4 regions of the Vibrio sp. C8 genome follow, and region 3 is predicted to be linked to each of the others. Evidence: predicted binding sites of a transcription regulator. Region 3 holds the regulator's gene; each other region holds the start of a gene.

Region 1 (4,814 bases), on a different contig from region 3:
GTAACGGTGAACTGAACATGGTTAGCTATGACTTGATTCCAGTAAATCTGAAGAAGAAAGTGAAAGTTAATGGTGAAAGCAAACGTGTCATCGCAACGACTGAAATTCCAGAAAACAAAGAAATGCTGGAGTTCTTACGTCCATACCAAGAGAAAGGCCAAGCTCAGCTAGGTGCAAAAGTTGCTGAGTCTAATGGTAAGTTGGAAGGTGACCGTAATGTGGTTCGTTTCCAACAAACTAACTTAGGCCGTTTGATTGCTACAGCACATATGCAACGTGCAAAAGCAGACTTCTCTGTTATGAACTCAGGCGGCGTTCGTGACTCTATCGCAGCTGGCGATATCACGTACAAAGATGTACTTAAAGTTCAACCATTTGCAAACATCCTTACTTACGTTGATATGAGTGGTCAGGAAGTGCTTGATTACCTAAATGTTGTTGCGACTAAGCCTGTCGATTCAGGTGCGTATGCGCAATTTGCTGGTATCTCAATGCACGTGCAAGATGGTCAAGTATCAAACGTGTTTATCGGTGGTAAACAACTTCGTCTAGACGATACCTACCGCTTCACCGTACCAAGCTTCAACGCGGCTGGTGGTGATGGCTATCCTAAGATTACAGACCGTAAAGGTTTCGTAAACACAGGTTTCGTGGATGCTGAAGTTCTTAAAGACTACCTAGAAGCGAACAGCCCTATTGATGTAAACGAATATGCTCCTTCTGGTGAAATTGTTTATAAGTAATCAATAAGTAAATTGATTAGCTACAGAATAAGCGGTGTGAAAACACCGCTTTTTTTATTAATGTAAATTGATACGAGAAGAGATAAGCTAACCACCTGAGGAATAAAGGTTAGATTGTGGTAAGGAAAAAGAATGACCCCTGCGATTCAGTTAGCAAAGAAAAAAAAAGTCCCTCATACCATTCATCAATATGAACACAACCCCAACAACGCCAGCTATGGTTTAGAAGCGGCAGAAGCGTTAGGTCAAGATCCAAAAACCGTGTTCAAAACGTTACTTTTTTGCCTTAATGGCGAAGAGAAAAACCTTGCTGTAGCTATTATTCCCGTTGATCAGAAACTGAATCTCAAACTGGCAGCGAAAGCGGCGAAAGCTAAAAAGGCCGATATGGCTAATCCTGACATAGCGCAGAAGACAACCGGATATGTGGTTGGCGGAATCAGTCCTTTAGGACAAAAGAAAGCGCTACCGACTTTCATCCATCACAGTGCCACTGAGCTGGCAAGCATTTGTGTGAGTGCAGGGAAGAGAGGGTTGGAGATTGAGCTAGCGCCGCAAGATTTAGCGTCATTAACGCGAGCTCAGTTTGTAGACTTGTGTCTTGAAGCCTAATCGATAATAAGCAATAAAAACGGCCTCTTATAAGAGGCCGTTTTAGCAGAGATAGTAACTTCCCTATTAAGAATTTTGTGTTTCTTCTTCCATTTGTGCGTTATCCACAATGTGGTTTTCGCCCAAATCTTTTGGTAGAAGAAGGTTTAGTAGGATAGCAACAATACCGCACAAGCTTACGCCTTGTAGGCTGAAGTCGCCCACGCCGAAAGCCATACCGCCAATACCAAATACCAGTGTTACAGCCACAATCACTAGGTTGCGTGATTTGTGTAGGTCGACGTGGTTTTTGATTAGTGTGTTTAGACCCACAGTTGCAATAGAACCGAACAGAAGAATCATGATGCCGCCCATTACAGGTACAGGGATAGTTTGTAGTAGAGCACCTAGTTTACCGACAAGTGCAAGTACGATCGCTGTGATAGCTGCCCAAGTCATGATCACCGGGTTGAATGCTTTGGTGAGCATTACTGCACCAGTAACTTCTGAATAAGTCGTGTTTGGTGGAGCACCTAAGAATGCAGCAAGCATAGTTGCCGCTCCGTCACCCGCGATAGTGCGGTGTAGCCCCGGCTTCTTAATATAGTCTTTACCCGTTACGTTCGAAATTGCCAGCATGTCACCCACGTGCTCTACCGCAGGAGCGATTGCAACAGGGATCATGAATAGAATTGCGTTGATGTTGAACTCTGGGAAAGTGAAATTAGGCATTGCGAACCAAGCCGCTTCACGAACCGGAGTGAAGTCTACAACGCCAAAGAATAGAGACAGAGCGTAACCTGCAATAATGCCGCACACGATTGGGATTAACTTAAAGTAACCTTTCGCAAATACGCTAGCGATGATAGTCACCAGTAGAGAGATACAAGAAATCCAAAGAGAAGCATCGCCGTCAACCAGTTGGAATGCACCATCACCACTCTTACCTAACGCCATGTTAACTGCCGCTGGTGCTAGACCAAGACCGATAACCATAATCACAGGGCCAACTACGACTGGTGGCAGTATTTTGTGGATGAACTCTACACCGCGAAGTTTAATGAAGCTGCCAAGAATAATATAAACCGCACCTGCTGCCACTAAGCCACCCATAGTTGCAGCAACACCCCATGTTTGAACACCAAACATGATAGGAGCAATAAAGGCAAAAGAAGAAGCGAGGAAGATAGGAACAGAACGACGGGTAATAATTTGGAAGAGTAATGTGCCGGCACCAGCACCGAATAAAGCAACGTTAGGATCGAGTCCCGTCAGCAGCGGAACTAGCACTAACGCCCCAAATGCAACAAACAGCATCTGAGTGCCCAAAATGGCATTTTTCATGGTATTTTCCCTGTAGCTAAACAAAATTCGCGGGATTCTATCACTTTTGCAAACGTTTGCCATTTAAACTAGATCAATTTTTGCTACTTTTGTCATTTGCATTCGGCGAGCCAAAGTAAAAGTTTGGAAACTTTTATTACCAGTGGTGAGCACTCACCTTGCCCCATAAACGATAGTTGCTTATCATCAACTTTCAGAAACTTAGAACGTAGGAACAATATGCGCTATTTAGCTTTTTTGCTGATGGGATTAACGTCTCTTCCAGCTTCTGCACTCACCACGGTAAATCTGTACAAAACAGAAGTCGTTATTGATCAGACACAAGAAGGTGCAGATGCCAAAGCTCGATCGCTGGGTATGCAAAACGTTATTGTTCGCGCCACGGGCGATAAAGATTCCGTAAACAATGAAGTAGTTCAAAAGGCGTTAAGTAAATATAACCAATATTTAAACCAGTTTAGTTATGGTCAGACAAACGATGTCTCTACAATAACCATGCAGTTCAGCGCGCCGCAAATTCGTTCTCTGATTACTCAAGCTCAGTTGCCATTCTGGCCTGAAAATCGCGCTAACCTTTTAGTTTGGCTGGTGGAAGAAACCCCATACGAACGTGTGATCAGTTGGGAACATTCTGACTCTAAGATTCTAAAACAGTTGAAAGAGGAATCCTTGGCGAGAGGTTTGCCTATTACTGTTCCTGTTGGTGATTTTGATGACATTACAGGGTTAGAAATTTCTGATCTGTGGGGTGGTTTTATTAAACCTATCAGCTTGGCAAGTGATCGTTATCCAACGGATGCAGTACTTGTAGTTAAAGCGCAAGGCAACGATTTGCGTTGGACACTGTATGACCAAAATGCTTACAACATGCTTCAGTCACAGAAAGCGCCAATGACAGGAAGAGCATCTGGTAGTGCCGCAGCGGCAGATATGATTGATCAAATCAGTGACTACTATGCACAGAAAAACTCTGTACTGATTGGCTCTGAATCTTCACAAACTGTTCAAGCGTCATTTGATTCAATTAAAAATGCCGAAGACTTTTTCTCATTAGAAAAGCGCTTAAAAGCGTTGAGCTCGGTGGCTTCACTCGACATTCTTAAAATCCAAGGTCAAGAAGTGGAGTTCAATGTTCACTTGCTTGCGACAGAAGAGGATTTCGAACAAGAAGTGCTACGAATTGCTCAAGTTCAGAAGGCACCAGAGCAAGAAGTTTCGCAACCTTTACCTGTGGAACCGCCAACTGAAGAAGGAAGCTCAGTTCAAAATCCACAACATCCAGCGCTTGGAACCACTGAGCCTGCGGCTGTGAACTCTGTTGATAGCGGTTCACCAACTCAACAAGGTGATATGTCGGTCGTGACGGAGCCTGTTCCTATGGTGAAAACTCTGCGTTTTACTTGGTTAGATTAAGCTGTCCGACTAAGTATCAAAAGACAAGATAGACGCAAATAAATATAAGAAAGCCCCTGTTACTCATCACAACAGGGGCTTTCTTTTTACTCTTTAAAGTCTTTGCTACTCTTGGTCGAATCGTTGTTTCTCTTGTTTTTCAACGACAGAAAGCTTTGTCAATTTTAGCCCTAACTCTTTACCACGATGTCTTGCATACAACACGTTGCCCATAAATGCTGAGAAAGTGAGGAACAGTTCGACTGCTGCCAGCCAGCGTTCACCATCGTCTACATACAAAATGGTGAAAGCATGTAAGAAATACAGCATCAGAATAAAGTTGGCCCAAGCGTGGGTATAAGGTTTACCCGCTAAGATACCCGGTAGAGGCAACAGCAGTGGAATCAGCCACGCTACTGTTAACGCTAATGGATTAAGATGTGGGTGTGGCGATAAATCCAGTTGCCATAAAGCTATCCAAACAATCAAAGCGAGGTTACTTGTCAGAGCTAACCAGCGAAATTGTTTGGTTTTTGAGGTCATATCAACACTCATTGTCGTTCCTTTAATGCGACTCGTCTTTTGAACAGAGACAGTCTTTAATTCGATGCTTCTTTTAGTTGCCGCGCTAACTTAGCAAGACGTTTTCCGAGTTGACGTGCAAGTTCGCTTTCATCTTCAGAGAGTTTGCTGTTCATTTGCGATACGTGGCTAGCACCGTAGGGGGTACCACCTGATACGGAA
Region 2 (4,814 bases), on a different contig from region 3:
ACACCGAGATGGTTGGGGTATCACGTTTTATGAAGGTAAAGGCTTTCGAACATTTAAAGATCCCAATCCTAGTTACCAATCGAAGATTGCACAGTTAGTCCAAGAATACCCAATCAAGAGCTGTGCGGTGATAAGCCATATTCGCCAAGCGAATAGAGGCGGTGTCAATTTGGAGAATACACACCCATTTACTCGTGAGTTGTGGGGGCGTTATTGGACATTTGCTCACAATGGACAACTAACCGATTACCAAGGTTTGCCAACCGGTCGTCATCGTCCTGTCGGAGAAACAGACAGTGAAGCTGCTTTTTGTTGGTTACTCGATAAGTTAGAGAACCGCTATCCTGAACCACCGAAAGATATGCACGCGGTTTTTCGCTATATCTCTTTGCGCTGTGATGAACTGCGCGAGAAAGGTGTGTTCAATATGTTGCTGTCTGATGGTGAATACCTGATGACATACTGTACGAATCATCTTTACTGGATCACTCGCCGTGCGCCATTTGGACGAGCCGCTTTGCTCGATGAAGATATTGAAATCAACTTTCAGGAAGAAACGACGCCGAATGATGTGGTTTCTGTGATTGCGACCCAGCCTTTAACCGGAAATGAGCAGTGGCAAAGAATGAAGCCTGGTGAATTTAATATTTTCCACTATGGTGAACTGTTCGAAAGTAACAGTGCCGATTTAATCGATGTGGCATTTGCTGCACCTAAACCGGGAAACCAAGCTCCCACAGAGCCGCTTGAGTGAAAAGCTGCGCATAGAAAACGAACATAAAAAGGGTTGATACAGTATCAACCCTTTTTGCTAACTTTAACTCTAAGCTTTCACTAGCGTTTATTCGCTAGCATAACCGTGCATGCCTAAAGGCTCGCCATCTAAGAACGCTTTGCCTTCAATCATCTCAAGTCTGCCTTCAACGAACCACTGAGTCACTAACGGATAGATACGATATTCTTGATTTTGAACGCGTTCTGTCAGTATCTCTACAGTATCTTCATCAAAAATTGGCACCCTTGCCTGAAGAATTACGGGACCACCATCGAGTTGTTCAGTCACAAAGTGAACACTGGTGCCATGCTCTTCGTCACCCGCGTGGATAGCACGCTGGTAAGTATTCAGACCTGGGTACTTAGGTAACAGTGAAGGGTGAATATTGATCATACGTCCTAAGTAGTGACGTACAAATTCACTACTCAGAATACGCATATAGCCCGCTAAAATTATAAGGTCAGGTTTATATTCATCAATTTGTTCCATCAGTGCATGATCGTAAGCATCACGAGTCTCATACTCTTTTGGATCGACAAATACTGCCGCTGCACCTGCTTTCTTAGCTCGCTCTAAGCCATAAGCAGTTGCTTTATTTGAAAAAACAGCCGTTACTCTGCCTTCACTAATGCTTGACTCACAAGCATCGATGATCGCTTGTAAATTGGTACCATTTCCTGAAATTAAAACAACAATACTCTTCATGGATTAATTGATCTCTACTTGCTCTTCACCAGCCTGAGCTGCTGCAATTTTACCGATAACCCATGCGTTTTCGCCTTCTGCTTTTAGAAGGTTAACAGCGGCTTCAGCTTGATCTTGTGGAAGGGCAATGATTAGACCAACACCACAGTTAAATGTACGGTACATCTCGTGAGTATCTACGTTGCCTTTCTCTTGTAGCCATTTGAAAATTGCAGGCCATTCCCAGCTCTTACCATCAATAACCGCTTTGGTACCTTCAGGCAGTACGCGAGGGATGTTTTCCCAGAAGCCACCGCCAGTGATGTGAGAAATAGCGTGAATGTCGTGTTCTGCAATCAGTTTAAGAGCTGACTTGATGTAAATCTTAGTTGGTTCAAGAAGGTGTTCACCAATGGTTTTACCTTCAAGCAGTTCATTTTTGTCTGCAGCAGAAACTTCTAGGATTTTACGAACTAGAGAGTAGCCGTTTGAGTGTGGACCACTAGAACCCACAGCAATCAGTGCATTACCCGCGGCAACTTTAGTACCGTCGATGATATTTTCTTTTTCTACTACGCCGACACAGAAACCCGCTACGTCGTAATCTTCGCCTTCATACATTCCTGGCATTTCAGCAGTTTCGCCACCGATTAGAGCACAGCCAGCTTGAACACAGCCATCAGCAATACCAGACACAACATCAGCTGCTGTGTTTACATCTAGCTTACCTGTTGCGTAGTAATCTAGGAAAAACAGTGGCTCAGCACCTTGTACAATCAGGTCGTTTACACACATAGCCACTAAGTCGATACCAATGGTGTCGTGCTTTTTCATATCCAAAGCAAGACGAAGTTTGGTACCCACACCATCTGTACCAGAAACAAGTACAGGTTGTTTGTATTTGGTTGGAAGCTCGCACAATGCACCAAAGCCACCAATGCCACCCATTACCTCAGGGCGACGAGTACGCTTTACAGCACCTTTAATTCGTTCAACAAGTGCATTGCCTGCATCGATATCAACGCCAGCATCTTTGTAGCTAAGTGAAGTCTTGTTACCGCTCACGGGGAAGTTCCTCGGTCTAATTGGATATGAAAACGGCGCTATTCTACAGGGCTTAAAACAAAAAGGAAAACGTTTGCGTCAGTTTTTTATCGCGATTTTTGGTCGGTAAAGTTGAAAAAATAGGTGTATAATCCCGAGGTTTATTTAAATTGTGCCGGAGATGGAAATGAAAGTTGTTGAAGTTAAACACCCTCTTGTTAAACATAAAATTGGCTTGATGAGAGAAGGTGACATCAGTACTAAGCGCTTTCGTGAGTTAGCAACAGAAGTAGGTAGCCTACTGACTTATGAAGCAACTTCAGACTTTGAAACTGAGAAAGTAACCATTAATGGATGGAATGGTCCTGTTGAAGTTGACCAAATTAAAGGTAAAAAAGTAACTGTAGTTCCTATCCTACGTGCTGGCTTAGGTATGATGGACGGTGTACTAGAGCATATTCCTAGCGCACGTATCAGTGTAGTCGGAATTTACCGTGATGAAGAAACTCTAGAACCAGTACCATACTTCAACAAACTTGCTTCAAATATTGAAGAACGCATTGCACTGGTTGTTGATCCTATGTTGGCAACTGGCGGTTCTATGATCGCAACGATCGATCTTCTGAAAGAGAAAGGCTGTAACCAAATCAAAGTATTGGTTCTTGTGTCTGCGCCAGAAGGTATTGAAGCGCTAGAAAAAGCTCACCCAGATGTGGAGCTTTACACTGCGGCGATTGATGAAAAACTGAATGACAAAGGTTACATCGTTCCGGGTCTTGGTGACGCTGGCGATAAGATTTTTGGTACTAAGTAACTTAGGTTACTGAAAAGAAAAGGGAGCTTAGGCTCCCTTTTCTGTTTTTACTGAAAGTCTTACTTCTTTAAACCTAAGGTTCCACCGACTCTAGGTGTGTTTGATGGCTTATTGTTGCCTCTCGCAATTTGCTGATTCGGTTTGCTATGTTGAGGTTTACCTTGCTGAGCTCTGCCTTGGTTGTCACTTCTCGCTTTGCCTTTCTTTGAGTTTGGCGCATGGCGGAAGGTATCTGCATTGTGACCTTGATATGTTTTATCTTTGAAAGAGCTAGAACTCTGGTTTCTGCGAGCTTTTGATTCTCGGTTTTCTTCTCGGCTATCGAACAATTTTGCATCTGTCGCTTTGCGTATACTGTGTCCTTTCGCGTCAACTTTTGATGCTTCTTCAGTACCAGTAGAACCCTCACACATAGCCAAAATCTCTGCCACTTCAGCGTCGGTAAGATAGCGCCATTTCCCGTTTGGAATACCATCCAAAGAAATATTCATAATACGAACACGACGCAGTTTAAATACTTCATACCCTAGAGCTTCACACATACGGCGAATTTGACGATTGAGACCTTGGGTCAGAACGATACGAAATGAAAATTTGGTCTCCATTTCCACTTTACATGGCAAGGTCACCGTATCGAGAATTCTGACGCCAGAAGACATCTGCTTAATAAAATCCGGTGTGATTGGCTTATCGACACGAACCACGTACTCTTTTTCGTGGTTATTGCCCGCGCGCAGGATCTTGTTAACGATGTCGCCATCGTTAGTCAGGAAAATCAAGCCATCTGAAGGTTTATCTAAGCGGCCGATAGGGAAAATACGGCTCTTATGGCCGATAAAATCGACAATATTCCCCGGAACATCTCGTTCAGTCGTACAAGTGATACCAGTAGGTTTGTTGAGTGCGATATAGATAGGTTTTTCTTTGGTGCGAAGTGACTTACCGTCAATCAGCACTTCATCATCATCGGTGACTTTGGTACCCATCTCAGGCACTTTACCATTGATGGTGACTCGACCTTGGTCAATGAGCTTATCGGCTTCGCGACGAGAGCAATAACCAGTTTCACTAATGTATTTGTTTAGGCGTTTGCCTTCAGATTGTGACATGTTGTCTCCTGTAACGTTTCACAACGGCTTTTCTTGAAAACGATGATAGTAATGTTTTCAAAATAAATAATGTTTTCGAAATCAAGAATGCTTTCGAAATAATTAAAGTGTTCAAAATTTGGCGAGGGCGCATTCTAACAGGTATCTATGCTTAGCCAAGCCGTTTCTGGTGGCGCTCTCTGTTTTCGTTTTTCTTATCTACACTTTTCTTAAACAATACGTAAAGAGCCCCCGTGCCGCCGTGGAAGCGTTGTGCGCTATGAATGCATTGCACTTCTTTCATCTGAGTTAACCAGTGTGCGACAAAACTTTTCATCAATGCGGGAGGATTAGAACGTTCTCCTTTGCCATGCACGATAATCACGGTTCTGACATCCATTCGCATGCA
Region 3 (4,814 bases):
ACTGAAACAGCGAATACCCGATTTTCCTTGTATCTCAAACCCTGCGTCCTCTATCCATTGGTACACTTCCGTAGGAAGTAATCCGGTTTGAGGTTGGAGCTTGAATCGTTTTCTATGCGGCATACCCTCTAATACATGGGGAATATTGCCACAAACCGCATTCTTATATACGAGCCCGTGATAGTTGTAGAACATGACAGACGCCATACCACCCGGTTTAACCTGATCTAACAAGTTTTCTAATGCAGATTTAGGGTCTGCTAGCCATTCCATCACGGCGTGAAACATCAGTACATCGACCGGCTCACTCAAATACTCCTGAATATTTTGCACAGGAGAATGAACCAGATGATATTGATCAAGCAAACCATGATTGGCAATATCCTGTTTGGCAAGATTGAGCATTTCAGAAGAAAGATCACACAAGGTGACACGGTGCCCTAGCTTTGCGACCTTCTGTGACATCTGTGCGAGTCCACCTCCTGCGTCAAGAACATGCAATGGAGTTTCTGACTGGTCAAAATTTGTCAACATCTGTGTGAGATCTTCCCAAACAATGACTTGGCGGATTTCACCTTTGTCAGAGCCATAGATGTTTTTTGCAAATTTGTGGGCAATATCGTCGAAATTGCGATCTTCTGTCACGGCGGCTTGAGTTATGATAACGGATTCGTGCTGCTATTTTGTCATAGGAATAGCAGGAATAAAGAGGGTTTCTCCCTTTTTATTATCAAGTGCTGTTTTTTCGGACTATTTTGTTTATGTTTGAGCTGAAAAAGATTGTTTCATCCTTTTTAATGCCCTTGCCAGCGCTGCTGATTGTGGGATTCATCGGCTTAATGCTGATTATGTTTACTGCCAAGCGCAAGACTGGCAGCCTCATTGTTTTATTTTCACTCACCAGTCTTTTCCTTATTTCGTTCCAACCAATATCAACCCGTTTATTGATGCCGCTGGAGCGTCAATACTCTGCTTTTCTTCCTGTGGAAGGAGCAATTGACTATGTAATGGTGTTAGGCAACGGTCATGTCGTTGACGACGATATACCGCCGACATCCGAACTTTCTCGTACCGCTCTAATGCGTTTAGCTGAAGGTATTCGCATTGTTCGCATGTATCCGGGCTCTAAGCTGATTCTTTCAGGTTATGCACAAGGTAGTGAATTTAGCCATGCTCGTATGCTGGCACGTGTTGCTTTGGCACTTGGCATTGCAAAATCCGATATTGTGTTGTTGGAAACAGCAAAAGATACATGGGAAGAAGCAAGACAAGCCGCAGCTTTCGTGCAAAACAGAAAGCTCGTATTGGTTACTTCGGCTAGCCACATGGAAAGAGCAATTAAAGAATTTGAATCGGCTGGCTTAAACCCAATACCGGCACCAACTAACTTCCTAGCGCAAGTCAATATTGCCCAACCTTGGGAAAAGTACACGCCAAAAGCGCGTTATCTGGAACAAACCGAGCGATTCTGGCATGAGACTCTTGGTCAACTTTGGCAGAATCTTCGTGACTATGTCGCCGGTTATGACGAAACAGCAACACAGAACCAATAACCAATCATTCACTCCAATTAAGACCCGCCTAGCGCGGGTTTTTATTTATATCCAAAGCACAATCTTCGAACAATTTAATCAGTAAATTTCATATAAAGCGCAATTATTGCTTAGACTTAGAAAAAGGCTGAATCGGAGTTAAGCGATGAAAGAAATTAAAGCATTCAATGACAAACGTGCTGAGATTTACTGGTGGCTTTCAGGGCTGTTTACTCATGAGCTCACCTCACAAGATTTAGAACGGTATGATTCACCAGAAATTCATAACTTCCTAGCAGGCCTTGGTGAGAATGCGCATTTAGCAGCACCTAGCCAAAAGTTCATTTCTGTCCTCGACTGGCTTCTCAAGCAACAGGATGCCCAAGTTCAAATTGCCAACAGCTTTTTTCATCTATTTTCAAAGTGTGATGAAAACTCTGCACTACCCTATGCGTCACTCTATCTTGATAAATCTAAATATGTTGGCGAGACACCAGAGCAAGCAATTGCTCAGCTCATGGAACAAAATGGGGTTCACGTACAAAAGCAACCAGATGAATCCTATGACCATCTTTCTATCGAATTGGATTTTCTTGGTCACCTGATTATTCGTTCAAACGAATTAGAGAAAGAACCGCATATGGAAAAAGCGCTTCAGTTCCAAGCAGACTATATCCGTAATCATTTACTGAGTTGGGTGCCGGAATTTTCTCTTCATTGTTCAAGTGTGGATAAATTAGGGTTTTATTCATCAATATCCGTATTATTAGTTGCTTTCTTGCAACTCGATTTACAATACCTTACTGGCAACTGATTCTCATCAATAGCGCAATTTAGGCAATGAATTGTGACTACAGTTAAGTTTGCGCCTATGATTTGTCGTTGCGAGCTAACCGTTTGCGGTTTAAACTCAACAGCAAAATATGATGAATCATTATTTAAAACGCAAACCGCTGTTTCAAAGCGGTTTTTGTGTTTTAGTGACTTTAGGCTAGAAGCTATTCAACTTCGCCGCTGCTGAATCTGGCCAGTAATCGGGTTTGTTTGACCTAATAAAATTTAGCTAAAATCAGCAGTCAAAACAGGACAAATCTATGGCTACGATTAAAGATGTTGCTCGCTTAGCAGGCGTATCAACCACAACCGTATCACACGTAATAAACAAAACTCGCTTTGTTGCTGAAGCAACTCAAGAGAAAGTTCTCGAAGCAGTAAAAGAGCTAAACTACGCACCAAGTGCAGTAGCACGTAGTTTGAAATGTAACACTACACGTACTATCGGTATGTTGGTGACACAATCGACCAACCTATTCTTCTCTGAAGTTATAGACGGTGTAGAAAGCTACTGTTACCGCCAAGGGTACACGCTAATTCTGTGTAACACGGGTGGTATTTACGAGAAGCAAAGAGACTACATTCGAATGCTGGCAGAAAAACGTGTTGATGGCATTTTGGTGATGTGCTCTGACTTAACTCAAGAACTGTCAGAAATGCTTGAATCACATGCTGACATTCCAAAAGTTATTATGGATTGGGGCCCTGAAGCGTCTAAAGCTGACAAGATTATCGACAACTCTGAACTGGGTGGTTACTTAGCAACTAAGTACCTCATCGACAGAGGCCACAAAGACATCGCTTGTCTCAGCGGTCATTTGAACAAACTGGCTTGTCAGGAGCGTATTGCTGGCTTCCGTCGCGCGATGACAGAAGCCAATTTAGAAGTGAATGACAACTGGATTCTAGAAGGCAACTTTGAATGTGACACTGCGGTTCTAGCCGCAGATAAGATCATTGCTATGGATAAGATGCCAACCGCGGTGTTCTGCTTTAACGACACAATGGCACTGGGTCTAATGTCACGTTTGCAGCAGAAAGGGGTACGCGTACCGGATGATATCTCTGTGATTGGCTACGACAACATTGAGTTAGCAGAGTACTTCTCTCCACCACTGACAACTATCCACCAACCGAAACGTCGTGTGGGTAAAAACGCCTTCGAAATCCTGCTAGAACGCATTAAAGACAAAGAACACGAACGTCGTATCTTTGAAATGCATCCAGAAATTGTTGAACGCGATACAGTAAAAGATCTGACAAAATAATAAGTTACTCTCAATATGGCCCTAGAACTTCCTTGGGCTTAAGAGATATCTCTCGCAGATTTTTTTATTGGTAATAAAAATAGCAAACATAAGGTTAATTTTTTGAACTAGAATCACATTTAGTGCATATAAATGTGATTCTAATTCAAGTTTTTGATTATTATTTTCACTGTAGTGTCACGCACAGGGCAAACCTTCTGAAAGGATGGGACGCAAAGCCTCCGGCCTAAACCAAACAATGTTCAATCATTACTGGTAGGTAGCGGGGTTGCCGATGGCAAAAATCTATACATGAGTTGACTATTGATTGACATACTCCATGTAATTTTTTGCTATTCTCTCGGACCTGAATTTGGTGGCGTATTAGTTAATACACCGAGACTAACAGCATGGATAAACCAGTACTAAAAGACTCAATGCGACTTTTTGAGCAACTAGGATGTGTGAAATCACGTTCTATGTTCGGAGGGTTCGGCATTTTCATCGACGACGCAATGTTCGCTCTTGTGGTTAATGACCGCCTGCACATTCGCGCAGATGATCTCTCCTCAATAAATTTCCAACAACAAGGTTATGAACCTTACGTTTATAAAAAACGTGGTTTCCCTGTTGTCACAAAATATTTCGCTTTACCTGAAAATGCTTGGGAAGCCCCAGAGCAGATTATTGATGAGGCGAAACAAGCTTTAGAAGCAGCAAAACAAGAACGTGAAACTCAAGCGAAAGCGAAACCCGATCGCCTTAAGGATCTACCTAACATGCGTTTGGCAACAGAACGTATGCTAAAAAAAGCAGGCATCGATTCTGTTGACATGCTTCAACAAAAAGGCGCACTCGCAGCGTTCAGAGCTGTACAAGAAACTCACACCACCACCGTTGGTTTAGAGTTACTTTGGGCATTAGAAGGTGCAATTGAAGGTAAACACTGGTCGGTGATTCCTCAATCTCGTCGTGACGAGCTAATGCAGAAGCTTTGAGTTAAAAACTCACCCTACTTAAAAAGCACTCTTTACGAGTGCTTTTTGTTTTTCTGAAGCTTTCTGTTTTTAACAAAAGGTGAGTCCAGATTGAAATTAAAAATCGACTTTCCCTTTCTTATAAACCATAGATGAAGGACATTTAATAATAATGAGCCGACTATTTGGGAGTAATAGATGAGTCGTAAACTGATACTGGGTTT
Region 4 (4,814 bases), on a different contig from region 3:
GACACCACCAGACAAGCCAAGGATAACTTCATCGTCACCTACTTGTTCTTTGATACGTGCAATTGCGTCTTCAATGATAGATTCAGATGTCCATAAACGCTCACAGCCACATGCGCCAAGAACAAAGTTCTCTAGCATTTGTAGGCCTTGTTTCGTGTGCGTTACTTCTGGGTGGAACTGAACACCGTAGTATTTCTTCTCTTCATTAGCCATTGCCGCGTAAGGACAAGTGTCTGTTTCGCCAACTTTTACGAAGTCAGCAGGAATTTCAACAACTTTATCACCGTGGCTCATCCAAACATCTTGAATCTCAGCAAGATCTTTGAACAGCGCAGATTCACCAGATACTTTAACTTGTGCGTAGCCGAACTCACGTTCTTCTGAACTTGCTACGCGACCACCAAGCTGTTCTGCCATTGTTTGCATGCCGTAACATACACCTAGAACTGGAACGCCAGAGTCAAATACATATTGAGGTGCGCGAGGAGAGTTTTGTTCAGTTACACTTTCTGGACCACCAGAAAGGATAATGCCATCAGGATTGAATTCGCGAATATCCGCATCTTCTACGTCCCAGCTCCACAGTTCACAGTAAACACCGATTTCACGTACGCGACGAGCAACAAGTTGAGTATATTGTGAGCCGAAATCTAGGATCAGAATTCGTTGATCATGAATGTTCTTTGTCATATTGAGCAATCTTATCAGCTAAATGGAGAATCGGAGGCGAGTCTACTCGCCTCTCTATAAGTCATCAAGTAAAAAGCAAACGTTTACGTTAGATTAATATTCTTTAGCGAAATTAACCTAAACGGTAGTTTGGCGCTTCTTTTGTGATTTGAACGTCGTGTACGTGAGACTCGGCCATACCAGCACCAGAAATACGTACAAATTCTGCTTTAGTACGCATGTCTTCGATAGTAGCTGAACCAGTTAGACCCATGCTTGAACGTAAACCACCCATCTGTTGATGAACGATCTCTTTCAGACGACCTTTGTATGCGATACGACCTTCAATACCTTCTGGAACGAGCTTGTCAGCTGCGTTATCAGTTTGGAAGTAACGATCTGAAGAACCTTGAGACATAGCACCCAAAGAACCCATACCGCGGTATGACTTATAAGAACGACCGTTGTATAGAATGATTTCACCCGGTGCTTCTTCAGTACCTGCGAACATTGAACCAACCATGACGCAAGATGCGCCAGCTGCGATTGCTTTACAGATGTCGCCAGAGAAACGGATACCGCCATCAGCAATGACTGGAATGCCATATTCATTTGCCACTTCAGCGGCATCAGAAATTGCTGTGATTTGAGGAACACCTACACCCGTTACAATACGAGTTGTACAGATAGAACCAGGGCCGATACCTACTTTTACAGCACTAACACCAGCATCAATAAGAGCTTTAGCGCCAGCACCAGTCGCTACGTTACCACCAATGATATCTAGGTCTGGGTAAGCTGCACGAGTTTCACGGATGCGGTTTAGAACACCTTCTGAGTGACCGTGTGAAGAGTCGATAAGGAGAACGTCAACACCTGCTTCAACAAGAGCGGCTACGCGCTCTTCGTTACCAGCGCCGGCACCTACTGCAGCACCTACACGTAGGCGACCACGAGCATCTTTACATGCGTTTGGTTTACGTTCTGCTTTGTGGAAATCTTTTGCTGTGATCATACCGGTTAGTTGGAACTCATCGTTCACAACCAGTACTTTCTCAACACGAGCTTCGTGCATTTTTTCTTGAACTTCAGCGCGGGTTGCGCCTTCTTTCACAGCTGCAAGACGCTCTTTAGGCGTCATCACTGAGCCAACTTCTTTTGTTAAATCAGTAACAAAACGAACATCACGACCAGTAATGATACCAACAAGTTCGTTGTTATCCGTTACCACTGGGAAACCAGCAAAACCGTGCTTTTCTGTCAGTTCAATAACATCTGCAATCGTCGCTTCTGGGTTTACTGTGACAGGGTCAACAACAACACCAGCTTCGAATTTCTTAACTTTACGAACTTCAGCTGCTTGCTGCTCGATTGACATATTCTTGTGAATAAAGCCAATACCGCCTTCTTGTGCAAGAGCGATAGCTAAACGAGCCTCTGTCACTGTGTCCATAGACGCAGAAATCATTGGAATATTTAGTGTAATATTTTTGGTTAGCTGCGTATGTAGATCGGCAGTGTTTGGGAGAACGGTGGAGTGTGCTGGTACGAGTAGAACATCGTCGAATGTCAGCGCTTCTTTGGCAATTCTAAGCATTTGCAATATCTCACAATTTAGAGGGTAAATATAAAAACAATCCAAATGTCCTTTTCGAATAGAATGTTTAACCATCCCGAAAATTTACATTTGGATTAGATATTGCGGACGGATTATACGCCCGACGCAATCGCTTGGCTACACATTTTTTTCATTTTAATTTGCATTCCGCCCCTTGCTATGTATTATATTGCCGCTAATTTCCATACTCACGTCTGGTTGAAAAATTAGTGCCTTCCAATACCAATCCAAACATCTACACCGTTTCTCGTCTTAATGCTGAAGTCCGATTATTACTAGAAAATGAAATGGGCATCGTTTGGTTAATTGGTGAAATTTCCAATTTCTCTGCTCCTGTTTCTGGTCACTGGTATCTAACGCTTAAAGACTCTCGCGCCCAAGTAAAATGCGCCATGTTCAAAGGCAATAATCGCTTTGTGAACTTTAAGCCGAAGAATGGCCAGCAAGTATTGGTGAAAGCACGATTATCCCTGTATGAACCGCGTGGTGATTATCAAATCATCATTGAAAGTATGCAGCCTGAAGGTGATGGTCGCTTACAACAGGAATTCGACCAACTAAAAATGAAGTTGGCTTCTGAAGGCTTGTTCGCTCATACCTTAAAGCAAAGCCTTCCTGAACATCCAAGATGCGTGGGTGTAATCACATCAAAAACCGGTGCAGCTCTGCACGATATTCTTCAAGTACTTAAACGCCGAGATCCAAGCTTGCCTGTGATCATCTACCCTACTCTTGTTCAGGGAGAAGAGGCTGCTATTCAAATTGCTCAAGCGATTGGGTGTGCGAATTCCCGTGCGGAATGTGATGTGTTGATCGTAGGTCGTGGCGGTGGTTCATTAGAAGATTTATGGTGCTTTAACAACGAAATTGTTGCTCGTACTATTGCTGCCAGTCAAATCCCGATTATCAGTGCGGTTGGGCACGAAATTGACGTTACCATTGCCGATTTCGTAGCCGATGTTCGAGCGCCGACTCCATCAGCTGCCGCTGAACTGGTTAGCCGAGACAACACCAATAAGAAGCAAGCGTTTCAAAACTATCGCCATAAAATTGCCAGCGCAATGCGTCACTATTTTGCTCAGCAGAAAGTGGAGTTGAAACAGTTGCAACATCGTTTAGACAGACAGCACCCCGCTAATCGTTTACAACGTCAGCAGCAACAGTTAGACGAATACAGCATGCGTTTAGAGCGTGCAATTCAAGCTCAAATCAACCAAACGCAACAACATCTCGATAAACAAAAACATCAGCTTCAATTATTGTCACCGGAAAAGATATTGCGCAATCAACAGTATCTGTTAACCAGTAAGCAAAAAGAACTGAATGATGCGATGAAGCGATACCTTGTCTCTTCTCGCCATACCTTTACACGTCTTACAGATAAAATGAATGCGGTTAGCCCGTTAGCGACTTTGTCACGCGGCTATTCGATCACTCAAAACGATCAAGGTGACGTTATTCATGATGCCAATGACGTTCGACAAGGTGATCTAATCGTCACTCGTCTCAAAGAGGGCGAGATTCGCTCAATCGTAAAATAGGCCCTTCTCTTTATCCCGTTTTATCCCGTAATAAAAATGCCACTGAGGCTATCAGTGGCAAATATCACAGTGGAATTCCAACACAACTCGGGGTTTACTCAACCTTTAAGTTATCTTTTATTTTCTTAGTCAGATTCTCTACATCTACTGGTCGAGAAAAGTAATAACCTTGTAGTAGGTGACAAGCTAGATCACCAAGAATTTGTGACTGCTCTTTGGTTTCAACTCCTTCGGCAACAATGGTTAGCTGCTTAATATTCGCAACCGCCAAGATACTTTTCACTAAGTTGTAAGCATCTTCATCGTCGACTAAATCATTGATAAAGCTTTTATCAATTTTCACTTCATCAACGGGTAACTTAGATAGATAGCTTAGAGATGAGTAACCGGTGCCAAAATCATCGATTGAGAACTTAATACCTACGGATTTGAGCTGCTCAATCACTGCAACAGTGCCTGGTATATCGTTTAAAAACGTACCTTCAGTAATTTCAAACACGATACGATTTGAATCAATACCTGTCGATTCAATGATCTCAATAGTATTTTCAACGAACCGTTTACCCATAAGCTGATTAGGAGAAATGTTGACTGAAAGAGTCAATGCACCATCACCATTCGGGCTAACTGATTGAATGTCATTACAAGCTTGAGTCAATACCAAATCACTGATCTTGCCAATGATTCCTTTCTTCTCTGCGATAGGAATAAAATCCAACGGCGCAACTCGGCCTAGCTCCACATTATCCCAGCGAACTAAAGCTTCTACGCCTATGATCTGACTGTTTAATGTACTGACTTGTGGCTGATAATGAACATAAAACTCTTTGTTTTCTATAGCTAAATCTAAAAGATTCGAAATTTTAAAATGACGCTCTGAACTCTTAGACATAAACGAAGAATAGTTTACGTGAAATAGATTATTTGCCTTCGCATACTTCATTGCCAGCTCACTGTTGCGGACAATGATCGAACCCAAAATATTT

Evidence for each region. Region 3 encodes PurR, which represses purine synthesis genes. Its sites were predicted from a motif close to TNANGNAAACGTTTNCNTNA; they were not measured.
Region 1: a site for PurR is predicted at 2,723-2,742, ahead of ACRQQK_RS05140 (uracil-xanthine permease family protein). Genes of this name have one in related genera too.
Region 2: a site for PurR is predicted at 2,586-2,605, ahead of purM (phosphoribosylformylglycinamidine cyclo-ligase). Genes of this name have one in related genera too.
Region 4: a site for PurR is predicted at 2,389-2,408, ahead of guaB (IMP dehydrogenase). Genes of this name have one in related genera too.

The regions. Positions count from the first base shown of each region.
Region 1 covers NZ_JBPAOE010000009.1:12,475-17,288, reverse strand. Annotated here, with positions in the region: gene ushA (bifunctional UDP-sugar hydrolase/5'-nucleotidase UshA) at 1-743, shown strand, start outside; gene ybaK (Cys-tRNA(Pro) deacylase) at 876-1,355, shown strand; gene ACRQQK_RS05140 (uracil-xanthine permease family protein) at 1,422-2,678, opposite strand; gene ACRQQK_RS05135 (DUF2066 domain-containing protein) at 2,898-4,091, shown strand; gene ACRQQK_RS05130 (DUF2069 domain-containing protein) at 4,197-4,625, opposite strand; gene wrbA (NAD(P)H:quinone oxidoreductase) at 4,670-4,814, opposite strand, start outside.
Region 2 covers NZ_JBPAOE010000005.1:15,011-19,824, reverse strand. Annotated here, with positions in the region: gene ACRQQK_RS03100 (class II glutamine amidotransferase) at 1-754, shown strand, start outside; gene purN (phosphoribosylglycinamide formyltransferase) at 842-1,480, opposite strand; gene purM (phosphoribosylformylglycinamidine cyclo-ligase) at 1,484-2,524, opposite strand; gene upp (uracil phosphoribosyltransferase) at 2,691-3,317, shown strand; gene rluF (23S rRNA pseudouridine(2604) synthase RluF) at 3,377-4,426, opposite strand; gene smrA (DNA endonuclease SmrA) at 4,578-4,814, opposite strand, start outside.
Region 3 covers NZ_JBPAOE010000011.1:379,824-384,637, reverse strand. Annotated here, with positions in the region: gene cmoM (tRNA uridine 5-oxyacetic acid(34) methyltransferase CmoM) at 1-645, opposite strand, end outside; gene elyC (envelope biogenesis factor ElyC) at 735-1,553, shown strand; gene torD (molecular chaperone TorD) at 1,699-2,346, shown strand; gene purR (HTH-type transcriptional repressor PurR) at 2,627-3,634, shown strand; cyclic di-GMP riboswitch class I at 3,812-3,910, shown strand; gene ACRQQK_RS07760 (TfoX/Sxy family DNA transformation protein) at 4,024-4,611, shown strand; gene ACRQQK_RS07755 (TVP38/TMEM64 family protein) at 4,789-4,814, shown strand, end outside.
Region 4 covers NZ_JBPAOE010000053.1:61,026-65,839, reverse strand. Annotated here, with positions in the region: gene guaA (glutamine-hydrolyzing GMP synthase) at 1-690, opposite strand, end outside; gene guaB (IMP dehydrogenase) at 803-2,266, opposite strand; gene xseA (exodeoxyribonuclease VII large subunit) at 2,497-3,828, shown strand; gene ACRQQK_RS20585 (EAL domain-containing protein) at 3,923-4,814, opposite strand, start outside.